DNA from 2 places in the Macrococcus equipercicus genome. Region 2 is predicted to be linked to the other one. Evidence: a T-box and tRNA genes for the amino acid it is inferred to sense, from the RefSeq annotation. Region 2 holds a T-box; the other holds one or more tRNA genes.

Region 1 (14,930 bases), 310 kb from region 2:
TCCTGAGTCGTCTGCTTCTGCACCCCAATATTTTTACCTGAGAAGTCTTTAATTGATTTAAGTTTATCTTTATTCTTCTTCTGAACAACCATACGCTGAGTGACTTCCATGTAATTATCTGTGAAGTCCACTTCTTTACGACGTTCAGGTGTCGGTGACATCCCTGAAATAATGACGTCAATCTTACCCGTTTTCATCGAACCGAGCAGACTGTCAAATGACATATCTACAACATTTAATTTTACCCCTAAATCTTTCGCGATCTTTTTGGCAAGCTCAATGTCTATGCCGACATATTCACTTTTACCGTTGACAGTCTGCTCAAACTCATATGGTGCATAGTCAGCAGACAGCCCGACGCGAATTTCCCCTCTTTTTTTAATGGTCTCATACTGATCGTCCTGTGCACTCGCCGATTTAAACGGAATACAAGACAATAGCAGTACGGTCATCATCATGAACACGACTAATTTCTTCAATTCACTGCCCCCTTTGTTACTTTCCTGTATAAAAGTATACAGGTCATTGAAATAATATACAATACTAAAAATAAAAAATATTCTGTTAATTAACAGAATATTTTTTATCACTCACTTTTATTAAATTGATAAATATCAGCGTGATATCCCGGCAGAATTTTCAACAGCACGGTATGGGCTAATATGCTGACCGGCAGCGGCACGAGGACATAAGCTGCAAGCAGTTTCAGGACATTGACTAAAGCACTGCTGTCCATATATTTAAACGCATTGAGCGGACCGACAAGCCCTGTATAGCCGAACCCTGCTGACATCGGCGTCCCTTGAACGCCCATGAAATAAGCCATTGTACCGCCGACGATGCCATTGATTATCAGCGGCACCATAATGATAGGATGTCTGACATAAACCGGCATCATCATCTTGGCAGCGCCGATGACGAGTGTTGTATTCACCCCTTTATCATTGACGAACCAGGAACCGACAATAAACGTATAACAGCATGCCGTAATCCCTAAATTGGCAGCGCCGCTCCCTAAACCTGACAAGCTGATCACGGTGGCGATTGCGACTAAAGAAATAGGTGTCGCCATCAGCAGTGCATAAGCAGTGCATATTAAAATGCACATGACGAGTGGATTTAACGTCGTAAAATGCGCGATGACCTGGCCGAGTGAGCCTGTGACCATCTTCATATAAGGCAGCGTAAACGTTCCGACGGCCCCGGGCAGAACGCCTGCCAGTATCGGCAGAAAGACAATGTTCAGCGTGCCGAGCCGGTTGCCGAGCGCTCTGATGACAAGGGCCGCTACAGTTATTGTCAGCAGCATATTAAGCAGATCACCCATACCGGCAAGACTTGCCCCTTTATCCGTGAACTGGACCGCACCAGAACCGATAAATGCCGCCCCGCCGAGAATGACACTCTGAATGCCGTTGAACTTCAGCTGATATCCTGCAAGCACCCCGATGATAATAGAGGCGCTGAACTGGAACATCATCAAGTACTGCGTCAGCACTGTAAACAGCTCATGATACTGACTTAAGTATTTAAACAGCTCACCGAGCATCGCATTCGGAATCAGTGCCACTACAATTCCGGTTGCCATACCGTTCAATATATTGAAGTAGAATGATTTAAAAGACATATGTTTTTCCATAAATGACCGACTTTCTGTTTTAATCTCTGCTGTTAAAGATTATCCGCTATATAGTGACCGTGGTTATCTTTTCCGAGCATTAATACTTTTAATTCCTGAGGCTTAATAATCTCCTGATCCAATTCTACTGCTGAATAGAATTTGAAGACAAAATGAGGGTCGGGCTGTGCAAATATTTCTCCTTCACCCAGCTCATCGCCGACTTCTAATAAGTAGACAAATAGCAGCTCATGATAATGCGTCCCTCTGTAATCAAAGAAGCTCTCGATAATCGTTTTAAACTGAAGCTCATTCGCACTTACTGTCAAATTTAACTCTTCCTTCAGCTCTCTTATCAGCGCAGACTGTGAATCTTCCAGTAACTTAATGCGTCCGCCGACCGTCGTGATAAATTCATCGTTGACCCCGTAATGCATCAACCATTCATCACCGCGCCGAATGATCGCCGATGTTCTCATATTTAGTTTGTGGCTGTCTAATAACAGAGATAAGTCCATAGTTTTTCTCCTTAAAGGGTGACCACCCATATATGATGATCCCCGCCCTCACCCCAGTAATCTTTAACTACATAGGTCGCAGGACCAAACATCTTCGTCCATGTTTTGATCGCAAGAGTATACGAAGCATCAAAACAGAATTCACGTATTCCAGCAGCCCGCAGCTCTTCCTGCATCTGTCTGATCAATGTACTGCCAATCCCCTGCCCCTGATATGCTGGATTGACATACAACGAACCTATTTCATATAAGTGATTCAACTTGCCTTTCATCATCTTGTCGATGTTACTGTTTGGACGATAGGAGGCAATGCCGCCGATGATCTGTTTATCATTTTTAGCTATTATAAAGCATACATCCGTCTGACGATAATAGCGCTCAATATAACTATATTTCGTATCGATTTCATGCTGCAGGTCTTCAGCATCGTCAATACCGTCTACTTGAAATGTATGGGTAATGACCCGCTTATAATGTGCTTTTAAAGCGCTCTTGTGTTCAAGAGCCGGCTTTATATAATCAATCAATTGAGCACCTCCTGTACATTTGTCTTATTATACACTAAAAAAACCCTGAAACATAAGTTTCAGAGTTCAGATACCGGCGGCCGGGGTCGAACCGGCACTCCTGTGAGGGAACTGGATTTTGAGTCCAGCGCGTCTGCCAATTCCGCCACGCCGGCGTAATATTATAAAGAGCATTTAATCAAAAATAATGGAGCGGAAGATAGGACTTGCACCTATATCTCGAATCAGGAAGATTCGTATTCTAAAGTTGAAATACTCCCGCACAATATAAAATATGGAGCGGAAGACAGGACTTGCACCTGTATCTCTGACCAGGAAGGTCAGTATTCTAAAAATTGAAATACTCCCGCATATATGATGAATGGAGGCGCCAACCGGATTTGAACCGGTGATAAAGGTTTTGCAGACCTCTGCCTTACCACTTGGCTATGGCGCCAGAAAAGAGCTGGGGTAGCTGGATTCGAACCAACGAGTGACGGAGTCAAAGTCCGTTGCCTTACCGCTTGGCTATACCCCAAGAATAGAAGGGCGACTGATGGGAATCGAACCCACGAATGCCGGAACCACAATCCGGTGCGTTAACCACTTCGCCACAATCGCCATGGCAGGGGCAGTAGGAATCGAACCCACATCAAAGGTTTTGGAGACCTCTATTCTACCGTTAAACTATGCCCCTATTTATGGTGGAGGGGGGCAGATTCGAACTGCCGAACCCGAAGGAGCGGATTTACAGTCCGCCGCGTTTAGCCACTTCGCTACCCCTCCAAATACATGGTGCCGGAAAAAGGACTTGAACCCTCAACCTACTGATTACAAGTCAGTTGCTCTACCAGTTGAGCTATTCCGGCATAATAAAAAGATGGCTCAGGACGGAATCGAACCGCCGACACATGGATTTTCAATCCATTGCTCTACCGACTGAGCTACTGAGCCATACATGGCGGTCCCGACCGGGATCGAACCGGCGATCTCCTGCGTGACAGGCAGGCATGTTAACCGCTACACCACGGGACCTTAGTTGCGGGAGGCGGATTTGAACCACCGACCTTCGGGTTATGAGCCCGACGAGCTACCAGACTGCTCCATCCCGCGATAATAATAAATAGTGTGTTTATTCTTGTTGAGTGCTGAAGTAAAAAATAATGGCGGAGGAAGAGGGATTCGAACCCCCGCGGGCCGTTAAGCCCCTGTCGGTTTTCAAGACCGATCCCTTCAGCCGGACTTGGGTATTCCTCCATTATATAAGTGGACCTTGCAGGACTCGAACCTGCGACCAAACGGTTATGAGCCGTTTGCTCTAACCAACTGAGCTAAAGGTCCTAAATCCAGAAGTTACACTTTTAAAAAATTAGTGGCGGCAGAGGGGATCGAACCCCCGACCTCACGGGTATGAACCGTACGCTCTAGCCAGCTGAGCTACGCCGCCGTATTAAATTATTATGGTGGAGACTAGCGGGATCGAACCGCTGACCTCCTGCGTGCAAAGCAGGCGCTCTCCCAGCTGAGCTAAGCCCCCATAATATAAACTACTTAAGAAGTAAGTCGGGAAGACAGGATTCGAACCTGCGACCCCTTGGTCCCAAACCAAGTGCTCTACCAAGCTGAGCTACTTCCCGTAGCAAAAATAATTAGCGCGCCCGAGAGGAGTCGAACCCCTAACCTCTTGATCCGTAGTCAAACGCTCTATCCAATTGAGCTACGGGCGCATAAATGGTGCCGAGGACCGGAATCGAACCGGTACGGTAATCACTTACCGCAGGATTTTAAGTCCTGTGCGTCTGCCAGTTCCGCCACCCCGGCTGATATATCGATTTTTGACAAAAAAATAATAATGGAGCGAAAGACGGGATTCGAACCCGCGACCCCAACCTTGGCAAGGTTGTATTCTACCACTGAACTACTTTCGCAAATATGGTGCGGGTGAAGGGAGTCGAACCCCCACGCCGTAGGCGCTAGATCCTAAGTCTAGTGCGTCTGCCAGTTCCGCCACACCCGCATATTTAAAATGGTGAGCCATAGAGGATTCGAACCTCTGACCCTTTGATTAAAAGTCAAATGCTCTACCAACTGAGCTAATGGCTCTAACATGGTGCCGGAAAAAGGACTTGAACCCTCAACCTACTGATTACAAGTCAGTTGCTCTACCAGTTGAGCTATTCCGGCATAATAATAAATGGTGGAGGATGACGGGATCGAACCGCCGACCCTCTGCTTGTAAGGCAGATGCTCTCCCAGCTGAGCTAATCCTCCAAATGTTTCTGCCCGGCAGCGTCCTACTCTCGCGGGACGTCAGTCCAACTACCATCGGCGCTAGAGAGCTTAACTTCTGTGTTCGGTATGGGAACAGGTGTGACCTCTCTGCCATCGTCACCAGACAGATGGGGTGAATTATACCCTCAAAACTAGATAAACGCTGAAGAAGTGATCCGACCGGCAATGCCGATAAATCTATGTTTGTCCAGCTACAGCTGCGCTGTCTTTCATCATTTTCTAAGCCGTACTGACAATCAGGATTGTCATCCGCCTCATCAAAAATGATTCAAGCCATTCCGCTTGCCTTCACTTTTCTTAATTGATTAAGTCTTCGATCGATTAGTATCCGTCAGCTCCACACATTACTGTGCTTCCACCTCGAACCTATCTACCTCATCATCTTTGAGGGATCTTATAACCGAAGTTGGGAAATCTCATCTTGAGGGGGGCTTCATGCTTAGATGCTTTCAGCACTTATCCCGTCCATACATAGCTACCCAGCTATGCCGCTGGCGCGACAACTGGTACACCAGAGGTATGTCCATCCCGGTCCTCTCGTACTAAGGACAGCTCCTCTCAAATTTCCTACGCCCACGACGGATAGGGACCGAACTGTCTCACGACGTTCTGAACCCAGCTCGCGTACCGCTTTAATGGGCGAACAGCCCAACCCTTGGGACCGACTACAGCCCCAGGATGCGATGAGCCGACATCGAGGTGCCAAACCTCCCCGTCGATGTGAACTCTTGGGGGAGATAAGCCTGTTATCCCCGGGGTAGCTTTTATCCGTTGAGCGATGGCCCTTCCATGCGGAACCACCGGATCACTAAGTCCGTCTTTCGACCCTGCTCGACTTGTAGGTCTCGCAGTCAAGCTCCCTTGTGCCTTTACACTCTGCGAATGATTTCCAACCATTCTGAGGGAACCTTTGAGCGCCTCCGTTACTCTTTAGGAGGCGACCGCCCCAGTCAAACTGCCCGCCTGACACTGTCTCCCGCCACGATAAGTGGCGCGGGTTAGAAAGTCAACACAGCCAGGGTAGTATCCCACCAGCGCCTCGACGTAAGCTGGCGCTCACGCTTCGAAGGCTCCTACCTATCCTGTACAAGCTGTGCCGAATTTCAATATCAGGCTGCAGTAAAGCTCCACGGGGTCTTTCCGTCCTGTCGCGGGTAACCTGCATCTTCACAGGTACTATGATTTCACCGAGTCTCTCGTTGAGACAGTGCCCAAATCGTTACGCCTTTCGTGCGGGTCGGAACTTACCCGACAAGGAATTTCGCTACCTTAGGACCGTTATAGTTACGGCCGCCGTTTACTGGGGCTTCAATTCGTAGCTTCGCTTGCGCTAACCACTCCTTTTAACCTTCCAGCACCGGGCAGGCGTCAGCCCCTATACGTCACCTTACGGTTTTGCAGAGACCTGTGTTTTTGATAAACAGTCGCTTGGGCCTATTCACTGCGGCTCTTCAGGGCTTGCACCCTAAAAAGCACCCCTTCTCCCGAAGTTACGGGGTCATTTTGCCGAGTTCCTTAACGAGAGTTCGCTCGCTCACCTTAGAATTCTCATCTTGACTACCTGTGTCGGTTTGCGGTACGGGCACCTAATTTCTAACTAGAGGCTTTTCTTGGCAGTGTGAAATCAACGACTTCGCTACTATAATTTCGCTCCCCGTCACATCTCAACCTTCGCGAGCACCGGATTTGCCTGATGCTCAGTCTTGATGCTTGGACGTACATAACCAACAGTACGATCGCCTATCCTTCTGCGTCCCCCCATCGTTCAAACAATCTTAGGTGGTACAGGAATATCTACCTGTTATCCATCGCCTACGCCATTCGGCCTCGGCTTAGGTCCCGACTAACCCAGAGCGGACGAGCCTTCCTCTGGAAACCTTAGTCAATCGGTGGACGGGATTCTCACCCGTCTTTCGCTACTCACTCCGGCATTCTCACTTCCAAGCGCTCCACATGTCCTTGCGGTCATGCTTCGACGCCCTTGGAACGCTCTCCTACCATTGTCCTACGGACAATCCACAGCTTCGGTAATATGTTTAGCCCCGGTACATTTTCGGCGCAGCGTCACTCGACTAGTGAGCTATTACGCACTCTTTAAATGATGGCTGCTTCTAAGCCAACATCCTAGTTGTCTGGGCAACGCCACATCCTTTTCCACTTAACATATATTTTGGGACCTTAGCTGGTGGTCTGGGCTGTTTCCCTCTCGACTACGGACCTTATCACCCGCAGTCTGACTCCCGCATTAAATTATCTGGCATTCGGAGTTTGTCTGAATTCGGTAACCCGAGGGGGGCCCCTAGTCCAAACAGTGCTCTACCTCCAGTAATCATCATGCGAGGCTAGCCCTAAAGCTATTTCGGAGAGAACCAGCTATCTCCAGGTTCGATTGGAATTTCTCCGCTACCCACACCTCATCCGCTCACTTTTCAACGTAAGTCGGTTCGGTCCTCCATTCAGTGTTACCTGAACTTCAACCTGGACATGGGTAGATCACCTGGTTTCGGGTCTACGACCTGATACTCATTCGCCCTGTTCAGACTCGCTTTCGCTGCGGCTCCGCATCCACTGCTTAACCTTGCATCAAATCGTAACTCGCCGGATCATTCTACAAAAGGCACGCCATCACCCATTAACGGGCTCTGACTACTTGTAAGCACACGGTTTCAGGTTCTATTTCACTCCCCTTCCGGGGTGCTTTTCACCTTTCCCTCACGGTACTGGTTCACTATCGGTCACTAGAGAGTATTTAGCCTTGGGAGATGGTCCTCCCGGATTCCGACGGAATTCCACGTGTTCCGCCGTACTCAGGATCCACTCAGGAGGGAATAACTTTTCGACTACAGGACCTTTACCTTCTCTGGTTGACTTTTCCAAAGTCATTCGTCTAAATTATTCCTTTGTAACTCCGTGCTGAGTGTCCTACAACCCCAGGATGCAGGCATCCTGGTTTGGGCTCTTCCCGTTTCGCTCGCCGCTACTCAGGGAATCGAGTTTTCTTTCTCTTCCTCCGGGTACTTAGATGTTTCAGTTCCCCGGGTGTGCCTTCTCATATGCTATGTATTCACATATGGATAACATGACATGACTCATGCTGGGTTTCCCCATTCGGAGATCTCTGGATCAAAGCTTACTTACAGCTCCCCAGAGCATATCGTCGTTAGTAACGTCCTTCGTCGGCTTCTAGTGCCAAGGCATCCACCGTGCGCCCTTAATAACTTAATCTGTTATTAATAATGTGATGTCTGCATAAATGCAGACGCGCGATTTCTAAGAATTCAAAAAATGAACTCACTCGGTATTGCTTGGTAAAATCTTTTTCTTCTTCATTGCTTATCTAGTTTTCAAGGTACAATCTGAATGCATGGACCACAGGTCCTATGAACATTCAAAACTGAATACAATATGTCAGACGTTAATCCCTAAGGGATATCAAGTATCCCTTTTCCGTATAATCCTTAGAAAGGAGGTGATCCAGCCGCACCTTCCGATACGGCTACCTTGTTACGACTTCACCCCAATCATCTGTCCCACCTTCGACGGCTAGCTCCTAAAAGGTTACTCCACCGGCTTCGGGTGTTACAAACTCTCGTGGTGTGACGGGCGGTGTGTACAAGACCCGGGAACGTATTCACCGTAGCATGCTGATCTACGATTACTAGCGATTCCAGCTTCATGTAGTCGAGTTGCAGACTACAATCCGAACTGAGAATGGTTTTATGGGATTGGCTTGACCTCGCGGTTTTGCTGCCCTTTGTACCATCCATTGTAGCACGTGTGTAGCCCAAATCATAAGGGGCATGATGATTTGACGTCATCCCCACCTTCCTCCGGTTTGTCACCGGCAGTCTCTCTAGAGTGCCCAACTGAATGATGGCAACTAAAGATAAGGGTTGCGCTCGTTGCGGGACTTAACCCAACATCTCACGACACGAGCTGACGACAACCATGCACCACCTGTCACTCTGTCCCCCGAAGGGGAACGCTCTGTCTCCAGAGTTGTCAGAGGATGTCAAGATTTGGTAAGGTTCTTCGCGTTGCTTCGAATTAAACCACATGCTCCACCGCTTGTGCGGGTCCCCGTCAATTCCTTTGAGTTTCAGTCTTGCGACCGTACTCCCCAGGCGGAGTGCTTAATGCGTTAGCTGCAGCACTGAGGGGCGGAAACCCCCCAACACTTAGCACTCATCGTTTACGGCGTGGACTACCAGGGTATCTAATCCTGTTTGATCCCCACGCTTTCGCACCTCAGCGTCAGTTACAGACCAGAGAGCCGCCTTCGCCACTGGTGTTCCTCCATATCTCTGCGCATTTCACCGCTACACATGGAATTCCACTCTCCTCTTCTGCACTCAAGTCTCCCAGTTTCCAATGACCCTCCCCGGTTGAGCCGGGGGCTTTCACATCAGACTTAAGAGACCGCCTACGCGCGCTTTACGCCCAATAATTCCGGATAACGCTTGCCACCTACGTATTACCGCGGCTGCTGGCACGTAGTTAGCCGTGGCTTTCTGGTAAGGTACCGTCAAGGTACGTTCAGTTACTAACGTACTTGTTCTTCCCTTACAACAGAGTTTTACGATCCGAAAACCTTCTTCACTCACGCGGCGTTGCTCCGTCAGACTTTCGTCCATTGCGGAAGATTCCCTACTGCTGCCTCCCGTAGGAGTCTGGGCCGTGTCTCAGTCCCAGTGTGGCCGATCACCCTCTCAGGTCGGCTACGCATCGTCGCCTTGGTGAGCCGTTACCTCACCAACTAGCTAATGCGCCGCGGGTCCATCTATAAGTGACAGCAGAACCGTCTTTCACTGTTTCACCATGAGGTGAAACATATTATCCGGTATTAGCTCCGGTTTCCCGAAGTTATCCCAGTCTTATAGGTAGGTTACCCACGTGTTACTCACCCGTCCGCCGCTGACTTCAAGGAGTGCAAGCACTCCTGTCTGTCCGCTCGACTTGCATGTATTAGGCACGCCGCCAGCGTTCATCCTGAGCCAGGATCAAACTCTCCATAATAGTTTGTCTGATAAAAGCTCGTTGACTGCTTAAGCCAGTCACTCTTTGAAAGTACTAAAGTACTCAAATTATTGGAATTAACGTTGACATATTGTCATTCAGTTTTCAATGTTCATTTTTCGCTGTTACAAGATTAAATTATATCAGCTATCTTCTTTCGAAGCAAGCCTTTTATTTAGGAAGTTTTACACTCAAGCGTTAGCTGCTTGTCAGTGTTTTATTCCCTCTTGCATAAAAAATTTTACTCGCTTTTTGTTCTAAAGACAAGCGTCTTTTTTACACTTTTCATCATTTAATTATCAAGCTTTTGCGATGTTTGTCTGCTGTTTTCAGCGACTTTTATATCTTAACAAGATGACTGGAAAGAGTCAACAGTTTTTCTGCAATTTTTTTAACTTCTTTTCTCTATAGAAGAAAGCTTATAAGTTTTCTTCTTATTATTAGTAGTGTGCTAAGAAGCTAGCAGCAAAAATCTGTGACTTTTCAGTGGCTTCTGCATTATATGAAGATAGATATGCTATAATGCTTGCAGTAATTAATCAAGGAGATGATTATTTGAAATTCGCTAAAAAGCCAACAAGTAAAATTAACCGCATTAGAACATGGGCACTTGCACTGATTTTTATTGCGATGATTGTCATGTACTTAGGTGTTGTGCTGTTTTACTACACGAAAAGTCAGCTGCTGTTCTCATTGTTTTTACTTCTTGGAACATTGGCTTTCATATTAAGTTTTGTCGTGTATTTCTGGATTGGCATGTTATCTACGAGGGCCGTCACAGTACTCTGTCCGAACTGCAATCAATATACGAAGATGCTGGGCCGTGCTGATATATGCGCCCGCTGTAACGAACCGCTGACGCTGGATCCGACTCTGGCCGGCAAAACATTCGACCAGGACTATAATAACAAACGTAAAAGTAAGAAGCTGGAACAGGAAAGTGAAGCTGAGTAAAAAATCACCCTTACAATAAGTAAGGGTGATTTTTTACTGCTCTGCTTTCTGCTGGCACTCAGGACAGATACCATAGATCTCCATCCGGTGGTGAGTGACATTGAAGTTCGTGATGTGTTCTGCTATATTCTCTACTTCATCTAATCTTGGATAATGGAAGTCGTTAATCTTTCCACATTCGCTGCAAATGATATGGTAATGATTATGTGAGTCAAAATCAAATCGACTAGCTGCATCGCCATAAGTCAGTTCTTTGACCAGTCCGCTTTCTTTGAAGACTTTCAAGTTATTATAAACCGTCGCTACACTCATACTTGAGTATTGTGGAGCTAACGCCTTATAGATTTCATCTGCTGTCGGATGGCTATCCGCTTCGATCAAGTAGTTAAGTACGGCTTGTCTCTGCGGTGTAATTCTGACACCACTGTCTCGAAGCTGCTGTACTGCCTCATGCAGTTTCGCTTCTGCTGAAACACTTTCAACCGCCATACTCGCACCTTCTTTCTACTTATTTTATTTCTTTCATCATACCTGTAAAAGTCAAATCGTGTCAATGTAGATGTTAGTAGCCTTTGTCGTAATCGACAAGATTGATGAAGGCGCTGCTGTGCTCGATGCCCTTTTTCAGATTTCCCTTGAAGATATTGGTCGCCCTAGCATTATAGTGCCTGCTCAATCCGGTAATATGCGGCGTCATGATGACATTAGCTAGTTGATAGAGCGGATTGTCTTCATTGAGAGGCTCATGCTCATACACATCAAGTGCAGCTTTACGGATCACTCGATTCTCCAGTACTTTCACCAGTGTATCTTCTGCAACCACCGTCCCTCTTCCGACGTTGATGAACAGAGCATCTTTCCCCATAGCTTCGAAGTCTTCCCGTGTCAGCAGCTCAATGGTCTCTGCTGTTTCAGGCAGAACATTGACGATGATGTCAGCTTGCGTGAATGCACTCCTTCTATTAGTAAGCGGCTCTGTCTCGTTAAAATGTTCGACACTCCGCCCGTCTGTATTAACGCCGATAGTCTTCATACCGAAAGCGCGGGCGATACGCGCTGCGTTCTTTGCGATTTCCCCGGTGCCGATAAAACAGATGGCCTGTTCATAGAGTTCTGAAGTTCTGATTGCCGTCTTGTAGCCCCGGTTTTCCTGCAGCTCCTGAAACTCAGCCAGATACTTGTAGTCAGCCATAATATACGCAAATATGAACTCAGCTATTTGTATTTTATGTATGCCGCGTGCATTCGTCAGTATAATACCCCGTTCTTTCATATAAGAGAGCGGCAGCTTGTTGACACCCGCCACATACCAGACAAGCCATTTCAATTTCGGCATCTGTCCAAGCAGCGCTTCATCGAGCTTCGTCTGCTGAGCAATCAGTACTTCCACTGACGATAAATCTTCCGGCGTCAAATAATCAAGTGATTCCCGCTCAATGAACTCATGCTCATTAAATTCATCTTTCAGCTCATCGAGTAAATGTTTCAGCTTGACTGTTGATACAATTTTCATGACTGTCCCTCCAGTGCTGCAGTAATATCGTCGAACTGCTCTTTCACTTTCACTTTGTCAAACCGTCTCATAATTTCAAGATCCGGCCCGATGATTAGTGTCGTCCGGACAATTCCCATCGCTTCTTTGCCGAAACTCTTCTTCAGCTGATAAATACCCAGCTGTTCTGATAACTTAAACCCGTCATCGACAAGCAGGTCAAATCCGATATGATGCTTGGTGATAAAATTTTGGTGCTTCTTCCGGCTGTCTCCACTGATGCCGTATACTTGGATGCCTTTAGCGGCAAAGTACTCAATATGTTCAGTGAAATCAACGGCCTGCGCGGTGCATGTCGGTGTATTATCCCGCGGATAGAAGTAGAGAATACTCGTTTGTCCGAGCAGCTGCTGCTCTGTAATAAATTCCCCGTGCTGATTCTCCAGCTGGAATGCCGGTACTTTCATAATTGCCCCTCCTGTTCAAAGTTCTCTCCTATTTATGTTACGATATGTTATGTAAAATATTAAGCAAAAGAGGTTATAGTATGAAATTTACAGAGTCAGAACGAGTTCAGCAGGAAGCAGAACAGTATATTTTAGGCGGCGTCAATTCACCGTCCCGCTCTTATAAAGCAGTCGGCGGCGGTGCCCCGGTCGTCATGGAGCGCGGCGATGGTGCCTACTTCTATGATGTCGACGGCAATCAATACATCGACTACCTGGCAGCGTACGGTCCGATTATTGCCGGCCATGCCCACCCGCATATTACTGAAGCCATCAACAAAGCGGCTGAAACCGGTATATTATTCGGAACGCCGACTAAACACGAAGTAACGTTCGCTAAAATGCTGCAGGAGGCTATTCCTTCCCTTGAAAAAGTCCGTTTCGTCAATTCAGGGACAGAAGCCGTGATGACAACGATCCGCGTCGCCCGCGCCTATACAAAGCGCGATAAAATCATCAAGTTTGCCGGCTGTTACCACGGTCATTCTGACTTAGTGCTCGTGGCAGCAGGCAGCGGACCCAGCCAGTTAGGAACACCTGATTCTGCCGGCGTCCCTAAAAGTGTCGCCCAGGAAGTGATCACTGTTCCGTTCAATGATATTGAGTCATTCAAAGAAGCCGTGAATCATTTCAGCGACCAGATTGCAGCCGTACTCGTTGAACCGATTGTCGGTAACTTCGGTATTGTTGAACCTGTATCTGGATTCCTTGAAGCTGTGAATGACATTGCCCACGCTAATGGTTCACTCGTCATCTATGATGAAGTCATCACAGCATTCCGCTTCTGCTACGGCGGCGCCCAGGATATGCTCGGCGTGAAACCTGACTTGACAGCGTTCGGCAAGATCATCGGCGGCGGACTGCCGATTGGTGCTTACGGCGGCCGGCAGGATATTATGGAGCAGGTCGCACCGCTCGGCAAGGCGTATCAGGCAGGCACGATGGCAGGTAACCCGCTTAGTATGCAGGCAGGCATCGCCCTACTTGAAGTCATTAAAGAGGAAGGCACTTACGACTACCTCGACCGGCTCGGCAAGCAGCTGGAAGACGGCATCAATGCATTGATCACAGAATATGAGATCCCTGCGACCATCAACCGCTTAAAAGGGGCCATGACCATCTACTTCACGACTGAGAAAGTCACAAGTTACGAGCAGGCTGAAAATACAGACGGCGAACTGTTCGCCCGCTTCTTCAAACTGATGCTTAATCAAGGCATTAACTTAGCTCCTTCTAAATATGAAGCATGGTTTATCACCATCAGACATACAGAAGAAGATATCAAACAGACATTGCTCGCTGTTGAAAACAGTTTCAAGCAGCTTTCTCTTGTAAAGTAAAGAGGGATACTGTATAAGAATAGTATCATCTTAATAAATGAGGTTACTATATGAAACTAGGGGCTCGAATATTCAAGACAGGTGTCTCCATAGCACTGGCACTGTTTTTAGCACAGTTTATCAGTCTTCAGGGTTCAGTTGTCTCCGGCATTTCAGCGTTGTTCGCGATGCAGCCGAGCGTCTACAAATCTTATAAGACTATTATCGAGCAGTTTCAAGGAAATATCATCGGCGCTTTACTTGCTGTCGCCATGGTCCAGCTGTTTGGTGTCCATATTTTAATCATCGCGCTGTCATCCATTATATTAATCGCCGTGCTCTCTCAGCTCAAACTGCAGAACGTTACCGGCCTTGCAGTCGTCACCCAACTGATCATCATGGATCACCATCAAGGAGATTTCTTTCAGACCGCACTCATGCGCTTTGCCTTCGTGATGATCGGTGTGATCAGCGCGTCCATCGTCAACCTTGTTTTTCTGCCGCCGAAGTATGAGACAAAGCTTTACTACAACTGCTTGAATGTGTGCGGTGATATTTTCAAATGGATCCGGCTCAGCATCAACGGCACAAGCGAATATCATATCGTAAAAAAAGATCTGGAAGAGTTTCACTCGCGAATTACATCGCTCGAATCCCAGTACAATCTGTACAAGGATGAGCGGGCCTATACTAAGCGCCAGGCTTATCA
Region 2 (14,930 bases):
CACAGAAGAGACGATCCGTGAATCGACTTCTCCGGAGATGTATGATGAAGCTTCAAACTTGATCGAGTCAGAAAAATCAGCATAACACTTAACCTCATGGGGTCGTTTACTCTATGAGGTTTCTTTTTGATGATTTGACTATGTATAATAAGAAGAAAAACAGGAGAAAACTATGAATATCAATCCGAACAACGTAGAAATCATTATCAGTGCGGTCAAGCCGGAGCAGTATCCGGACACGGGACTGCAGGAAATCGCGCTTGCCGGCCGGTCAAATGTCGGGAAGTCGTCCTTCATCAATACGATGATCAACCGCAAAAGCATGGCGAGAATTTCATCGAAACCGGGTAAAACACAGACGCTTAACTTCTTTAACATTGATGAGCAGCTCGTCTTTGTCGATGTGCCGGGCTACGGTTATGCAAAAGTATCAAAATCAGAGCGGGAACGCTGGGGTAAAATGATCGAGACTTATTTGACGACACGTGAGAATCTTGCGGTTGTCATTCAGCTCGTTGATATCCGTCACGAACCGACGCAGGATGACGTCCTGATGTATGATTTTCTGAAGCATTACGACATTCCCGTCATTATCATCGCAACGAAAGAAGACAAAATCCCAAAGGGCAAAGTGCAGAAGCATCTGAAAGTAGTCCGTCAGACACTTGAGATGGATTCTGGTGACACTTTGATCAGTTATTCGTCATTATCAAAAGATAAAAACACATTGATCTGGCAGGCCATCGAAAAATATTTATAGAGCATGAGCCCTTATCAAACAATGGAATTATGTTATAATAGGACTAATGGCTATAAATGGGGGCGACATGAATGCATATTGTTGTAGTGAGCGTTAATCATCGTACAGCAGATGTAAGTTTAAGAGAAAAACTGACATTTTCAGAGTTGAATATAGAAGAGGCACATCAAACACTGATCAACCAGAAATCAGTGTTTGAAGGAATTATTGTATCGACATGTAACCGGACGGAGATTTATGCGGTCGTCGACCAGCTGCATACAGGACGCTACTACATTCAGTCATTTTTAGCAGAATGGTTTGATGTGGCATTGGAAGTCGTGAAGTCAGTCACTACGGTCAAAGTAGACGACGAAGCAGTCGCTCATCTCTATAATGTGACAGCAGGGCTTGATTCAATCGTCCTCGGTGAGACGCAGATTTTAGGACAGATCCGCGACAGCTTTCTAATGGCCCAAAGTGAAGGGACGACCGGCACGATTTTCAACAAATTGTTCAAGGAAGCCATCACTTTGGCGAAACGTGCGCATTCTGAAACGGACATCTCTTCTAAAGCAGTGTCGGTGTCATATGCTGCGGTGGAACTGTCGAAGAAAGTGCTTGGTACATTGAATGACAAACGGATTTTGATCATCGGTGCAGGAGAGATGGCGGAGCTCGCGCTTGAGAACTTATCAGGCAGTGGTGCTGAACATATCACAGTCATCAACCGCACACCGGAGAAAGCAGTGTCACTTGCTCATAAGTTCGGCGGCAGACATATGATGATCAGTGAACTGCAGTGCGCATTGATGAACAGTGACATCGTCATTTCATCAACAAGCGCCCGTGATTATATCATTACTGAGGAGATGATGAGCGGCCTGATGCGCATGCGTCCGTCTCATCCGATTGTGCTGATTGATATCGCCGTTCCGCGTGACATTGATCCGATGGTCGGCAGGCTGGATCTCGTCTTCAATTATGATGTGGATGACTTGAAAGGTCTTGTTGATGCCAATCTTGCTGAGCGTGAGAAAGCAGCTGAGAAAATCCGCTTGATGATTGATACATCAGTACTGCAGTTTACAGAATGGGTGAATATGCTCGGTGTAGTTCCGGTCATTACGGCACTGCGCGAGAAAGCACTCCGTATTCAGGAAACAACGATGGAAAGCATCGAGCGCAAAATGCCCGACCTTTCTGACCGTGACCGTAAAGTGATCTCGAAGCATATGAAGAGCGTCATCAACCAGATGTTAAAAGATCCGATTCAGCAGGCGAAAGAACTGAGCGGCCATAACAACCGCAGTGAAGAGCTGCAGTTCTTCCAGGAGATTTTTAATATTACAACTGAAGTAGAAATCATTAACGAACGGGAAAACTATAATATTAAATCATTTCGGGGGCAGCTTGAACCAAGAAATGGGTGAGTGAATGTCTGATATAGTTATGATTCGGTTGCACGAGGCAATACTCTTCATCTACATGTTGAGTGTTGCCTGTTATTTCTTCGATTTCGTTGAGAAAAACAATAGAGTAAAGAAAACCGGTTTTATGATGTTAGTGGGCGTATTTATGATGCAGACACTGCTTGTGGGCCAGTTCATCGTTAATACCGGAAGGTTTCCGGTGCAGACGATCAGCGAAGGGTTTTATTTCTTCACCTGGCTGATCATTTTGATCTCCATCATTCTGTCGGTGAGCACGCGGTCGGAACTGATCACGTTTATGATGAACTTGATCGGCTTTACGTTTATGGCGATCCATACGTTTCAGCCGCTGCAGTATAACTCGGATACCGCTGTCTCGCATATGATGAACGAACTGCTGATGATTCACGTGACGCTCGCCATCACAGCGTATGTCATGTTTCTTATCGCGGCGCTGCACGCGCTGCTGTATTTAATACAGATGAATAACTTAAAGAAGAAGAAATTCAATCAGAAGTTTTTCAGGATCAATGACCTTGCGTCCATCGGGAAATTTGTCAGTATATTCAGTATAGCGGGTTTTGTGCTTCTTCTGATTTCTCTCATTCTCGGCGTACAGTGGGGGCTGATCCTGATCGGCGGCTCCATCTGGGCGGACAGCAAAGTAATCGGTTCCATGATTGTGCTGTTCATATACGGTGCATTCATATTTGTATTTAATCAGAAACGTTTGAAAGTGAATATTTTGATGGAGATTAATATTATTCTGTTCTTGATCTGTATGATTAATTACCTGCTCTTATCCAGATATTCTGAATTTCATCAGTTAATCAACTAGGAGGCTTCACATGAGAAAGATTATAGTAGGAACAAGAAGAAGTCAGCTTGCTCTGACACAGAGTAACCAGTTTATCCAGAAAATTAAAGACCGTTTCCCTGAAGTGGACATTGAAATCAAGGAAATTGTCACAAAAGGCGATAAAATCGTTAATGTGCAGCTGTCAAAAGTCGGCGGCAAAGGCTTGTTCGTCAAAGAGATTGAACAGGCGCTGTTTGACAAAGAGATTGACATGGCCATCCATTCGCTGAAAGACGTGCCAAGTGAACTGCCCGATGGACTGACGCTCGGCTGTATTCCAGATAGAGAGGATCCACGCGATGCCTTCATCTCTAAAGGTCATGTGAAGTTAGCAGATTTGAAGGCAGGGAGTGTCATCGGTACAAGTTCGCTGCGCCGGGGTGCTCAGCTGCTGAGCTTATATCCTGAACTTCAGATTGAATGGATCCGCGGCAATATTGACACGCGGCTGAATAAACTGGAACATGAACATTATGATGCGATTATTCTAGCAGCGGCCGGTCTGAAACGGATGGGCTGGAGCGATGACACCGTCACTGAATATCTGGACCATGAAACAATGCTGCCGGCTATCGGCCAGGGCGCACTCGGTATTGAATGCCGTGCAGACGATATAGAAGTGCTGGAGCTGTTACGAGCGGTCCATAATGAAGAAGTGGAGCGCTGTACACAGGCTGAACGCCAGTTCCTGAAACTGATGGATGGCAGCTGTCAAGTGCCGATTGCAGGTCATGCAGTCATAGACGGAGACCAGATACATTTCAAAGGTCTTATTATGTCTCCGGACGGGAAAGAGAAATATGTTTCTGATGTCACCGGAACTGATCCGGCTGCAGTCGGCCGTCAGGCAGCAGAAGAGATGCAGGTTAACGGGGCACACAACATCATTGCAGCGTTGAATGAAGAAGGAAGCCGGTAATATGAAGCCAGTTATATTGATGACTGACAGCCACGCCACTAAGAGCGATAAAGTAGACATTGTCCATCTTCCTTTAATAGGAATACGACAGCTGCCTGTTGTTCACGCGTATGCTCGTAATCAATATGACTGGCTTCTTTTTACGAGCAGAAATGCAGTCCGGCTCTTCTTTGAGCAGTATCCGGACATCACATTCAGCAAAGTGGCTTCAATCGGCAGCAGGACTTCAGAGGCACTTATCACGCATGGTGTCGCAATCGACTATGAGCCGCCTGAATTCAATCAGGAGTCATTTATCGCGCATGCGGCGGACCGCTTTGACGACTGCTCGATTCTACTGCCGTGCAGTGCAAAGGCGCGGCCGAAGCTCGCGGATTTTCTGAGCAGGCGGGCAGCCGTGACAACAATCGCCCTCTATGAACCTGTCACCAATGAAAATAATGCAAAGAAGATGAACACACTGCTCTTGAGTGGTAGTATAGATGTGGTCGTATTTATGAGTCCGTCAGCCGTCCGCGCCTATTTTACGGCGTACAGCAAGATTCATCAGCTGGTCGTAGCGATTGGGCCGGTGACGAGCCGGGCGCTGCAGAACGTTCATCAGCCGCATATCACCGCCTTGCAGTCAACGAAAGAGGCAATTATCGATAAAATACTTGAAATGAGGGACAGTAATGCAATTTGACAGACATAGAAGACTTCGCTCTTCAGCCGTAATGAGAGACATGGTAAGAGAAACTACCATTTCCAAAAAGGATTTGATCTATCCTATCTTTGTTATTGAGAAAGATGATGTGAGAAACGAGATTCAATCGATGCCGGGAATTTTCCAGCTCAGTCTGAACCTTCTTCATGAAGAACTGAAAGTGTCTTATGATCTCGGCATTCGCGCTGTGATGTTCTTTGGTATTCCGAACGAGAAGGATGCATGCGGCACTGGTGCATTCATCGATGATGGCATTATCCAGAAGGCAACACGTCTTTGCAAACAGCTGTATCCTGATATGCTTGTTCTTGCGGATACATGTCTTTGTGAGTATACGGACCATGGTCACTGCGGTGTACTGGATGATCACGGTGATGTCATCAATGACGAGACGCTGCCGATTCTTGTGCAGACGGCCGTCTCACAGGCAAAAGCAGGTGCTGATATCATTGCACCGAGCAACATGATGGATGGCTTTGTCGCGCATATTAGACAGGGTCTTGATGAAGCAGGCTTCTACAATATCCCTATTATGAGCTACGGCATCAAATATGCTTCAGCATTCTACGGTCCGTTCCGTGACGCCGCTGAAAGCACGCCGCAGACAGGAGACCGGAAATCCTACCAGATGGATCCGGCGAACCGTCTGGAAGCGATGCGCGAACTTGACAGTGATATCGCAGAAGGTGCTGACATGATGATCGTGAAGCCGGCACTCAGCTATCTTGATATTATCCGTGATGTGCGCAACAACAGCAATCTGCCGGTCGTCGCCTACAATGTCAGCGGTGAATACGCGATGACGAAAGCCGCTGCACAAAACGGCTGGATTGACGAGGAACGCATCGTGATGGAACAGATGATTTCCATGAAGCGCGCTGGTGCAGACATGATCATCACTTACTTTGCTAAAGATATTTGCAGCTACATCAATAAAGGAGGATACTAATGAATCGTTCACAGCAGGCATTCGAAGCAGCACAGAAAGTCATGCCGGGCGGCGTCAACAGTCCGGTCCGGGCGTTCAAGAGCGTAGATATGGACCCGATTTTCATGGACCATGGTAAAGGCTCAAAAATATATGATATCGACGGCAATGAGTATATCGACTATGTCCTGAGCTGGGGCCCGCTTATTTTAGGGCATGCTGATCCGACAGTCACTGAACAACTGAACAAGACTGTCTTGAACGGCACAAGCTTCGGCGCGCCGACTGAGCTCGAGACGAAAATGGCGGAACTTGTCATTGAACGCGTCCCGTCCATTGAGATGGTCCGTATGGTTTCAAGCGGTACTGAGGCGACACTTGCTGCCCTGCGTCTCGCGCGCGGCTATACTGGCCGGAACAAAATTCTGAAGTTCATCGGCTGCTACCACGGTCACAGTGACAGTCTGCTCATTAAAGCGGGCTCTGGTGTAGCGACGCTTGGACTGCCGGATTCCCCTGGTGTACCGAAAGGAACGGCTGAAAACACAATCACGGTTCACTATAATGACCTTGATGCAGTGAAGACAGCATTTGAGAAATATGGTGATGATATTGCCTGTGTTATCGTTGAACCCGTAGCCGGTAATATGGGCGTTGTCCCACCGGTGGAAGGTTTTCTGCAAGGACTGCGGGACATCACAAATGAATATGGTGCGCTGCTGATCTTTGATGAAGTCATGACAGGCTTCCGCGTCGGCTACAACTGTGCGCAAGGTTACTTCAATGTGACACCCGACCTGACTTGTCTCGGCAAAGTTATCGGCGGCGGACTGCCGGTAGGCGCGTTCGGGGGCAGACGTGACATTATGGAACGTATCGCACCGGCAGGAGATATTTACCAGGCAGGCACACTGAGCGGTAATCCACTGGCGATGACCGGCGGCTATTATACGCTCAGTCAGCTGACAGAAGACAGCTATACGTATTTCAATCAGCTGGGTGACCAGCTGGAAGCGGGCTTAACAGAAGTGTTCGCTAAACATAGTGTGCCGATCACGATTAATCGTGCCGGCAGCATGATCGGCTACTTCCTGAATGAACAGAAAGTGACGAATTTTGAGACGGCGAGCAAGTCTGACCTCAAGCTGTTTGCGAAGATGTACCGCGAGATGGCTGCAAATGGTGTGTTCCTGCCGCCGTCCCAGTTCGAAGGCATGTTCCTGTCAACGAAGCATACATCAGCAGATATCGAGAAAACTTTAGCGGCATTTGATAAAGCGCTGAACGCCGTTAAATAAAGGGTTTATATAATGAAAATCACATTATTCTCATGTGATTTTCATTTTTTTTTATGAATGATGTTTATATTCCTGATTAAAGGCAATAATATTGATGTAAATAAAATTTACAAAAATAATCTTAACGGAGGTTTTCTACTATGGCTAACAACAAAAACGTTAACGACAAAGACGTTATCTATGATTCAGAAAAAGATCGTCATGTAACACATCAAGCGGATGGTACTACAAATCGGGACGGGGACCGTGTAAGAGAAACACGTGATACACACGTTCATCGTGAAGAACCGAAGAAGAAAAGTCCATGGCCTTGGTTGATTCCATTATTAATCCTTCTTCTTGCGATTCCATTGCTAATGAGCATGTGTAACAATGACAAAGATGACAAAAAAGACGATAATAAAACAGAAGAGTCAACTACAGAAAAAGCAACTACAGAAAAAGCAACAACTGAATCAGCTTCTGTAGTGAAATTCGACTTAGCTTCAATCGTTAACTTTGACCTTGCGTCTTAATAATTGAAACCGTGGATTAGTTCACGGTTTTTTATTTTGATGGTTGATATATTGAAAGAAAGCACCGCTGAAGATATTATTCCTCAGCGGTGCTTTCTTTAATTCTTAAAAAATTCTTAAAAAATTATATTGAGCAGTAATGTCAGTAAGATGGATAAAACGATTGAAATGATGATCGAGAACAAGCACCCTGTGGATCCCCCTGCATATCTAAACATCTGTCTGCCTCCTTTAGCTTCTTAATTAATAAATAGCCTGCTCACAACTTTCTAAACAAATTTGTTACAATATTAAGTAGAGGAAGTGACGGCAATGTTTCAACTGTTATTAGTAATTCTCGCTCTTTCGGTCGGTTTTCTGCTGATGAAAGTCGGTATGATACTGCCGTGGCTGTTCGGCCCGATCATTGCGGCGGTGCTGTGCAGCAAATTCTCCCGGCGAACGATTGTCTGGCCGAAAGTACTCGGTGACCTCGGTCTGTTTATTTTAGGCGCTCAGATCGGGGCTGCTTTCACCCGTCAAGTCGTGCTGGATATTAAAGATGATGCTGTCAATATCGTCATCCTGAATATGCTGCTGCTTGCTGCGGCCGTCCTGCTGTCCCTTTTGTTTAAAAAAATTGTGGACTGCACGTTTGAAACGGCACTGCTCAGTTCGATTCCTGGTGCACTGAGTCAGATGATTGTGATGGCCGAGGAAAATAAACAGGCGAATCTGCTTGTAGTGACTTTATCCCAGACGTCACGGCTGCTGTTTGTCATCATGATTGTGCCGCTGGTCAGTTCATGGCAGAGCGGCGGCGTATCACATGCCGCTCATAAAGCACCATCTCTCTTTATGCAGCTGAGTCCGCTGTCGTTCATCCTGCTCGTGCTCAGTACTGCTGCTGTCTACCGGCTCATGACCAAAATCCATTTTCCGGTCCCGCAGCTGCTGGCGCCGATACTGGTGCTGATTATATGGAATATGATGACGGAACAGACCTTCTCGATTCCATATATGCTGGTTGCTTTAGCGCAAGTGCTGTTCGGTATTAGAATCGGCCTTCAAATGTACAGTCTATCGAACCAGCTGTCCAGGCGGCTGTTTGTCGGTATATGCATTCACAACTTGCTGCTGATCGGTGCGACGCTCGTCATGGTCATTGTGTTCACCTGGCTGACCGCTCATCCGTTCAACGACCTGTTTCTCAGTGCGGCCCCGGGCGGCATGGCACAGATTATCGTGGTCGGTATTGAAACCGGTGCCAATGTCGCTATGATTTCAAGCTATCATATTTTCAGGATATTCTTCATATTGCTCATTGTCACACCGCTCGTCCAGTACATACTGAAGAAAAGTCAGATTGACAAGAGGCTGTAAATCAGCTACTATTAAATCAAATTCATATGATTATCGGGAAGAGTAGGTCAACAGAAACTTCTAGAGAGTGCAGGTCTGGTGAAACTGTGCAGTGACTTTGATTGAAGGTAGCCCGCAAGTGTCTTTCATTGAACATTCAGTAGGTGGAAGCGTGGAAGAGCGTTAATCTTAATGAGTGCAGCTGCGGCTGAATTTAGGTGGTACCACGAGATTATTCCCGTCCTATTGTTTTAGGACGGGATTTTTTTGTTTTCTGAGCATTACCATATGATTAATTGGAGGTTACTGGATGGATACTAAATACAATCATGAACTAGTTGAAGAAGGCACATATAAGAAATGGGTGGACGACGCACTGTTTAAAGCGGAAAGCGGCTCTGACAAGAAGCCGTTTACTATTGTCATTCCGCCGCCGAACGTGACAGGGAAGCTGCATATCGGCCATGCATGGGATACAACGCTGCAGGATATCATCACGCGTATGAAGCGGATGCAGGGCTACAATACATTGTACTTGCCGGGTATGGACCATGCCGGGATTGCGACACAGGCAAAAGTAGAAGCAAAGCTGCGCGCTGACGGTATTTCACGTCATGATATCGGCCGTGAGAAGTTTCTGGAGCAGACGATGGAATGGAAAGAGGAATATGCCGGATTCATTCGTGAGCAATGGGCGAAGCTCGGTCTCGGCCTCGATTACTCACGTGAACGCTTCACACTGGATGAAGGGCTGTCTGAGGCAGTGCGCGAAGTGTTCGTTAAGATGTACGAAAAAGGGCTGGTCTACCGCGGTGAACGGATTATCAACTGGGATCCTGCTGCACGTACAGCACTGAGCGACATCGAAGTCATTCACGAGGAAATTGAGGGTGCTTTTTATCACATCAACTATCCACTGAGTGATGGCAGCGGCTTCATCGAGATCGCGACGACTCGTCCTGAGACGCTGCTCGGCGACACTGCAGTTGTCGTGCATCCTGAAGACGAACGTTATCAGCACATGATCGGTAAGACGGTCATCTTACCGCTGCTCGGCCGTGAGATTCCGGTGCTTGGTGATGACTATGTTGAGAAGGACTTCGGTACAGGGGCGATGAAAGTGACGCCTGCCCATGATCCGAATGACTTTGAGATCGGTAACCGTCATAACCTTGCGCGCATCAATGTCATGAATGAAGACGGCACGATGAATCAGCTGGCTGGTCCATACGCGGGCATGGACCGCTTTGACTGCCGCAAACAGCTGATTGCTGACTTAAAGGAGAGCGGTGAGCTCGTAAAAGTCGAGAAACATATTCACCAGGTCGGTCACAGCGAACGAAGCGGTGCAGTCGTTGAGCCTTACTTATCGACGCAGTGGTTCGTCAAGATGGCGCCGCTTGCTGAACAGGCACTGGCTAATCAAGAGACGGAGGACCGTATCGATTTCATTCCGCCGCGCTTTGAAGGAACTTTCAACCGCTGGATGGAAGGTATACATGACTGGTGTATTTCCCGTCAGCTTTGGTGGGGGCACCAGATTCCGGCGTGGTATCATAATGAGACGGGCGAACTTTATGTCGGTAAAACAGCACCGGCGGATACTGAGAACTGGACGCAGGACGCGGATGTGCTGGATACATGGTTCTCAAGTGCGCTCTGGCCGTTCTCAACGCTCGGCTGGCCGAACGTTGACGCAGCAGACTTCAAGGAGTTCTATCCGACGAATGTCCTTGTTACCGGCTATGATATTATCTTCTTCTGGGTCGCACGCATGATCTTCCAGGGACTTGAGTTTACAGGTAGACGCCCATTTGATAACGTGCTTATTCACGGGCTTGTACGGGCGGAAGACGGCCGTAAGATGAGTAAATCGCTGGGTAATGGTGTTGATCCGATGGATGTCATCGACAAATACGGAGCGGATGCCCTGCGTTACTTTCTGGCAACCGGCTCGACACCGGGGCAGGACTTACGCTACTCGACAGAGAAAGTGGAAGCAGCATGGAATTTCATCAATAAGATCTGGAACGCCTCCCGTTTCAGCTTGATGAACATCGGTGACGATTTCACGGTCGCAGATATTAACTGGGGCGGTAAAAAGTCAGTGGCTGATAAGTGGATTCTGACGCGGCTGAATGAAACCATTGAAGAAGTGACACGTCTTGCTGAGAAATATGAATTCGGTGAAGTAGGCCGCAGCCTGTATAACTTCATCTGGGATGATTTCTGTGACTGGTACATTGAGATGAGTAAGATTCCGATGAACGGAGACGACGAGGAAGCGCAGCAGACGACCCGTTCTATTCTTGCTTACACGCTGGATCAGATTATGCGTATGCTGCATCCGTTTATGCCGTTTGTCACAGAATCCATCTGGCAGAACTTGCCGCACGAAGGCGAGTCAATCGTGACGGCGTCGTGGCCGGTCGTCCGCGACGAATGGTCTGATTTATCTTCCAAACAGGATATGGAGCAGCTCATGGAGATTATCCGTGCAGTCCGTACTGCCCGGAATGAAGTCAATACACCGATGTCAAAAGAAATACCGATGATCATCAAGACAAATCATCATGCTATTACAGCGAAGCTGGAAGAGAACCGCTTCTATCTGGAGCGTTTCTGTAATCCGTCAGAACTGATTATCAGTGAGCAGCCGGAGACGATCGACAAAGCGATGACTTTACCTGTTGCAGGTGCAGAAATCATTCTGCCGCTGGAAGGTCTGATTGACATGGATAAGGAACGCGCCCGTCTGACAAAAGAACTTGAAAAATGGCAGCAGGAGCTTGACCGTGTCAACAACAAGCTTGCCAATGAACGCTTTGTATCAAAAGCACCGGAGAAAGTCATCAACGAAGAAAAAGAAAAGCAGCTCACTTATACAGAGCGCTATAACGCTGTGAAAGAACGTTTAGCACAATTAAAGTAGAGGCGAAATTATGGATTATTTAGAGAGTTTATACTGGATACATGAGCGGACGAAGTTTGGAATCAAGCCGGGTGTCAAAAGGATGCGCTGGATGCTTGACCGTCTAGGCAATCCAGAGCAGCATATTAACGGCATTCATGTCGTCGGGACGAACGGCAAAGGTTCGACCGTCAGCTATTTGAAGAATGTGCTGATGGCTAACAACTATCAGGTCGGTACGTTTACGTCTCCTTATATCGAGACTTTCAACGAGCGTATCAGCTTGAATGGTCAGCCGATAACAGATGACGACATCGTCTGTCTTGTTGACCGTGTCAGACCGGTCAGTGAACAGCTGGCTGCCGAAACAGAACTCGGTCAGGCGACAGAGTTTGAAATCATCACATTGATGATGTTCCTTTATTTCGGTGAAATCCACCCGGTTGACTTTGTTGTCGTTGAGGCAGGACTCGGTGCGAAGAATGATTCAACGAACGTTTTTGTACCCGTAATGACGGTGCTGACAAGCATTGGTCTTGACCATACGAACATTATAGGTGACACATACCTCGATATCGCTAAAGAAAAAGCGGGTGTCGTCAAGCCCGGCGTACCACTTGTCTATGCGATCAAAAATGATGAGGCGCGTAACTATGTCATTCAGCAGGCCGAACATTATCATGCGAAAGCGATTGAACTGACACGGGATTTCCATGTCATTCCTTTCGGCAGGGAATTCACATACCGTTACAAAGACTATGAACTGGAGCATATTGAACTGAAGATGATCGGCAGACATCAGCAGGAAAATGCTGCAGTGGCCATCACTACACTGATAGAAATGTTCGAACGCGGCATGATCATGCTTGATTTCAACAAGATGATTGAAGCCATTGAGGAGACGACATGGACCGGCCGCATTGAGAAGATTCAGGACCATCCGACCATCATACTGGACGGCGCCCACAACAAGGAGTCCATCGATGTCCTTGTGGAGACGATGAATACGCATTATCCGGACCGGCGCATCGATGTGCTGTTCAGTGCGATTGACGGTAAACCGATCGGCAGCATGCTGATGGCGCTTGAAGACATCGCCGCGACGTTTTATGTCACGGAGTTTGACTTCCCTAAAGCGCTGCCTGTCGATGTCATCTATGAGAATGTCGAACATGAACGCGTCGAGAAAGTGAAAGATTACGGCTCGCTCATTAAAAACTATGACGGAGATCTGCTGCTTGTGACCGGCAGTCTTTATTTCATCAGCGCCGTGAAAAATTATTTAAAAAATAACTAATGGTTATTTGATTTTTCCTATGGAGACAAGATTACCGCATCAATACGCTTTACTGCTTATTCTTACGCCCGGCTTACATGCGTCACTGCTTGCAGCGGCCGGCATCCTTTATACAAGATGGCTGAAGTTTGTCTGGAAGATTGCGCTGATTAGGGTCGCGATCTGCCCTGATTGTCTGTTTCTATAACTTGATGACTAACAATTTTTTGGCTCATAATGATAATCACTGCTCATTTTCCTGAAAACAATCACTAATCCTGCAGATTTTGATGAAAACGACGACGTTCATCAAAATCTGCAGGATTTTTTTGGATTTTCATCATTTTCTGTATTTTTACGAACAGATTTGTCTGTTATACAGTAGAACTATCAATGATGGAGGTGATAATATGTGGTCGATGATCATCGGTAGTGTGATCGGTTCTTTTATGTGGTGTGTAATGGATAACGAGGGTTCTTTATTGAGACGGTCGCATTGTCAGTCATGCGGCAAGTCTCTTGGCTGGTATGAACTGATTCCTGTATTAAGTTATTTCATGCAGCGCGGCAGATGCAGGCTGTGCCGTCAGCGTATACCTGTCAGTCACGTTGTCGTTGAAGTGCTGTTTGCGCTTATGTTTCTGCTGTTGACCGCCCGTCCTGACGAGATGACCGCCAACTGTGTGCTTTTGATCTGCTTTCTAGTACCGCTTGCGATTTATGATACGTATCATTTTCGTATTCCGGACCATATGACGTTCCTCTTTTTTCTGCTGCTGCTGATCTTCAACGTTGAGCAGCTGCTGGATTTTGGTCATCTGTTGTCAGCCGGTCTGATGATTCTGCTGCTGCATTTATTTTATTTTCTGACGGGAAGTATCGGTTACGGCGATGTGAAGCTGCTTTCTGTCATGTCGCTCTTTCTGCCCTGGCCGTATTTCGTGCTCATTTTTATGCTCACTTATGTCATCGGCGGCATTGCCGCCATCATCTTTCTCTGCTATAAGAACCAGCTGAAGAAGATTCCGTTTGTTCCTTTCATTGCGACAAGCACGATGATTGTGCTCTTTTACTACGATGAATTATATTCTATTTATTTCGGAGGTTTTTTAACTTGATGCTGACGATGATTGAACATGATAAACCACGCGAACGCCTGATGACCTATGGCCCCGAGCAGCTCACCAACCAGGAGCTGCTGGCCATTGTCATCAATACAGGAACTAAGGACGAATCCGTGCTTGAAGTCGCCAATAAAGTACTGAATCAAGTCGGCAACGTCAGAGAATTGAGGTATTTAACACTGCAGGAACTGAGGGAGATCCGGGGAATCGGCGAAAAGAAGGCGGTGACCATGCTTGCGATGATTGAACTTGCGGTACGCATGCATACGCACTCGCTGGAAGATAAAATACGCATTAAAACTCCGCAATGTGTCGCTGATCTTTTGATGGAGCGGATGCGCTATTATACGCAGGAGCACTTTATCGGCTTATATTTAAACACAAAAAATATCATTATTCATGAACAGCTGATCTTTAAAGGGTCATTGAATGCATCGATTGTGCATCCGCGTGAAGTATTCCGGGAGGCGGTCAAGCGGTCGGCTGCAAATATCATCGTAGTCCACAATCATCCATCCGGTGATCCGACGCCGTCTGTCGAAGACATCGAAGCGACGAAGCGGCTGATGAACTGCGGGACGATGTTCGGCATAGAGGTGCTGGATCACTTGATCATCGGTGACGGTACGTTTGTCAGCATCAAGGAAAAAGGGCTGCTGTAGTGTTATCTGTTCAGCTATCCGCTATAATTAGGGAGAGGTGAACTATGGATATATTTGCGACGATTTTTCTGCTGCTGCTGATAGCCCCGATGGTCTATATGTACAGCATATTGAACAAAGAACCCGTGATTGTAAGAAAGCATTTTGTGACAACATTTATAATGGCATTTGCCGGTATGAGCCTATTTCCGATTATTTTCTTTACACTGCTGAAGAATA

Evidence for each region. A T-box is a leader RNA that pairs with one kind of tRNA and senses whether it is charged. The one in region 2 lies ahead of KFV11_RS07265 (valine--tRNA ligase), so its partner is inferred to be a tRNA-Val.
Region 1: it encodes a tRNA-Val, which carries the amino acid that the T-box ahead of KFV11_RS07265 (valine--tRNA ligase) is inferred to sense. The anticodon was not compared.

What each region holds. Positions count from the first base shown of each region.
Region 1 covers NZ_CP073809.1:1,696,956-1,711,885, forward strand. The annotation lists gene KFV11_RS08895 (ABC transporter substrate-binding protein/permease) at 1-458, opposite strand, end outside; gene KFV11_RS08900 (PTS sugar transporter subunit IIC) at 587-1,639, opposite strand; gene KFV11_RS08905 (NUDIX hydrolase) at 1,672-2,136, opposite strand; gene KFV11_RS08910 (GNAT family N-acetyltransferase) at 2,148-2,663, opposite strand; tRNA gene KFV11_RS08915 (tRNA-Leu) at 2,735-2,818, opposite strand; tRNA gene KFV11_RS08920 (tRNA-Gly) at 2,939-3,013, opposite strand; tRNA gene KFV11_RS08925 (tRNA-Cys) at 3,026-3,099, opposite strand; tRNA gene KFV11_RS08930 (tRNA-Gln) at 3,109-3,180, opposite strand; tRNA gene KFV11_RS08935 (tRNA-His) at 3,191-3,263, opposite strand; tRNA gene KFV11_RS08940 (tRNA-Trp) at 3,266-3,339, opposite strand; tRNA gene KFV11_RS08945 (tRNA-Tyr) at 3,345-3,428, opposite strand; tRNA gene KFV11_RS08950 (tRNA-Thr) at 3,436-3,511, opposite strand; tRNA gene KFV11_RS08955 (tRNA-Phe) at 3,524-3,596, opposite strand; tRNA gene KFV11_RS08960 (tRNA-Asp) at 3,602-3,677, opposite strand; tRNA gene KFV11_RS08965 (tRNA-Met) at 3,682-3,755, opposite strand; tRNA gene KFV11_RS08970 (tRNA-Ser) at 3,807-3,899, opposite strand; tRNA gene KFV11_RS08975 (tRNA-Ile) at 3,910-3,983, opposite strand; tRNA gene KFV11_RS08980 (tRNA-Met) at 4,016-4,089, opposite strand; tRNA gene KFV11_RS08985 (tRNA-Ala) at 4,104-4,179, opposite strand; tRNA gene KFV11_RS08990 (tRNA-Pro) at 4,206-4,279, opposite strand; tRNA gene KFV11_RS08995 (tRNA-Arg) at 4,296-4,369, opposite strand; tRNA gene KFV11_RS09000 (tRNA-Leu) at 4,375-4,463, opposite strand; tRNA gene KFV11_RS09005 (tRNA-Gly) at 4,496-4,570, opposite strand; tRNA gene KFV11_RS09010 (tRNA-Leu) at 4,576-4,659, opposite strand; tRNA gene KFV11_RS09015 (tRNA-Lys) at 4,670-4,745, opposite strand; tRNA gene KFV11_RS09020 (tRNA-Thr) at 4,751-4,826, opposite strand; tRNA gene KFV11_RS09025 (tRNA-Val) at 4,838-4,913, opposite strand; rRNA gene rrf (5S ribosomal RNA) at 4,924-5,038, opposite strand; rRNA gene KFV11_RS09035 (23S ribosomal RNA) at 5,236-8,159, opposite strand; rRNA gene KFV11_RS09040 (16S ribosomal RNA) at 8,397-9,950, opposite strand; gene KFV11_RS09045 (DUF2614 family zinc ribbon-containing protein) at 10,473-10,904, shown strand; gene perR (peroxide-responsive transcriptional repressor PerR) at 10,938-11,393, opposite strand; gene KFV11_RS09055 (NAD(P)-dependent oxidoreductase) at 11,467-12,417, opposite strand; gene KFV11_RS09060 (peroxiredoxin) at 12,414-12,863, opposite strand; gene KFV11_RS09065 (glutamate-1-semialdehyde 2,1-aminomutase) at 12,944-14,242, shown strand; gene KFV11_RS09070 (FUSC family protein) at 14,293-14,930, shown strand, end outside.
Region 2 covers NZ_CP073809.1:1,389,250-1,404,179, reverse strand. The annotation lists gene clpX (ATP-dependent Clp protease ATP-binding subunit ClpX) at 1-85, shown strand, start outside; gene yihA (ribosome biogenesis GTP-binding protein YihA/YsxC) at 173-760, shown strand; gene hemA (glutamyl-tRNA reductase) at 832-2,172, shown strand; gene ccsA (cytochrome c biogenesis protein CcsA) at 2,318-3,010, shown strand; gene hemC (hydroxymethylbilane synthase) at 3,021-3,950, shown strand; gene KFV11_RS07290 (uroporphyrinogen-III synthase) at 3,952-4,635, shown strand; gene hemB (porphobilinogen synthase) at 4,625-5,605, shown strand; gene hemL (glutamate-1-semialdehyde 2,1-aminomutase) at 5,605-6,882, shown strand; gene KFV11_RS07275 (hypothetical protein) at 7,023-7,397, shown strand; gene KFV11_RS07270 (AbrB family transcriptional regulator) at 7,710-8,759, shown strand; T-box leader at 8,780-8,987, shown strand; gene KFV11_RS07265 (valine--tRNA ligase) at 9,049-11,670, shown strand; gene KFV11_RS07260 (bifunctional folylpolyglutamate synthase/dihydrofolate synthase) at 11,681-12,946, shown strand; gene KFV11_RS07255 (hypothetical protein) at 12,966-13,133, shown strand; gene KFV11_RS07250 (prepilin peptidase) at 13,336-14,043, shown strand; gene radC (RadC family protein) at 14,043-14,711, shown strand; gene KFV11_RS07240 (hypothetical protein) at 14,756-14,930, shown strand, end outside.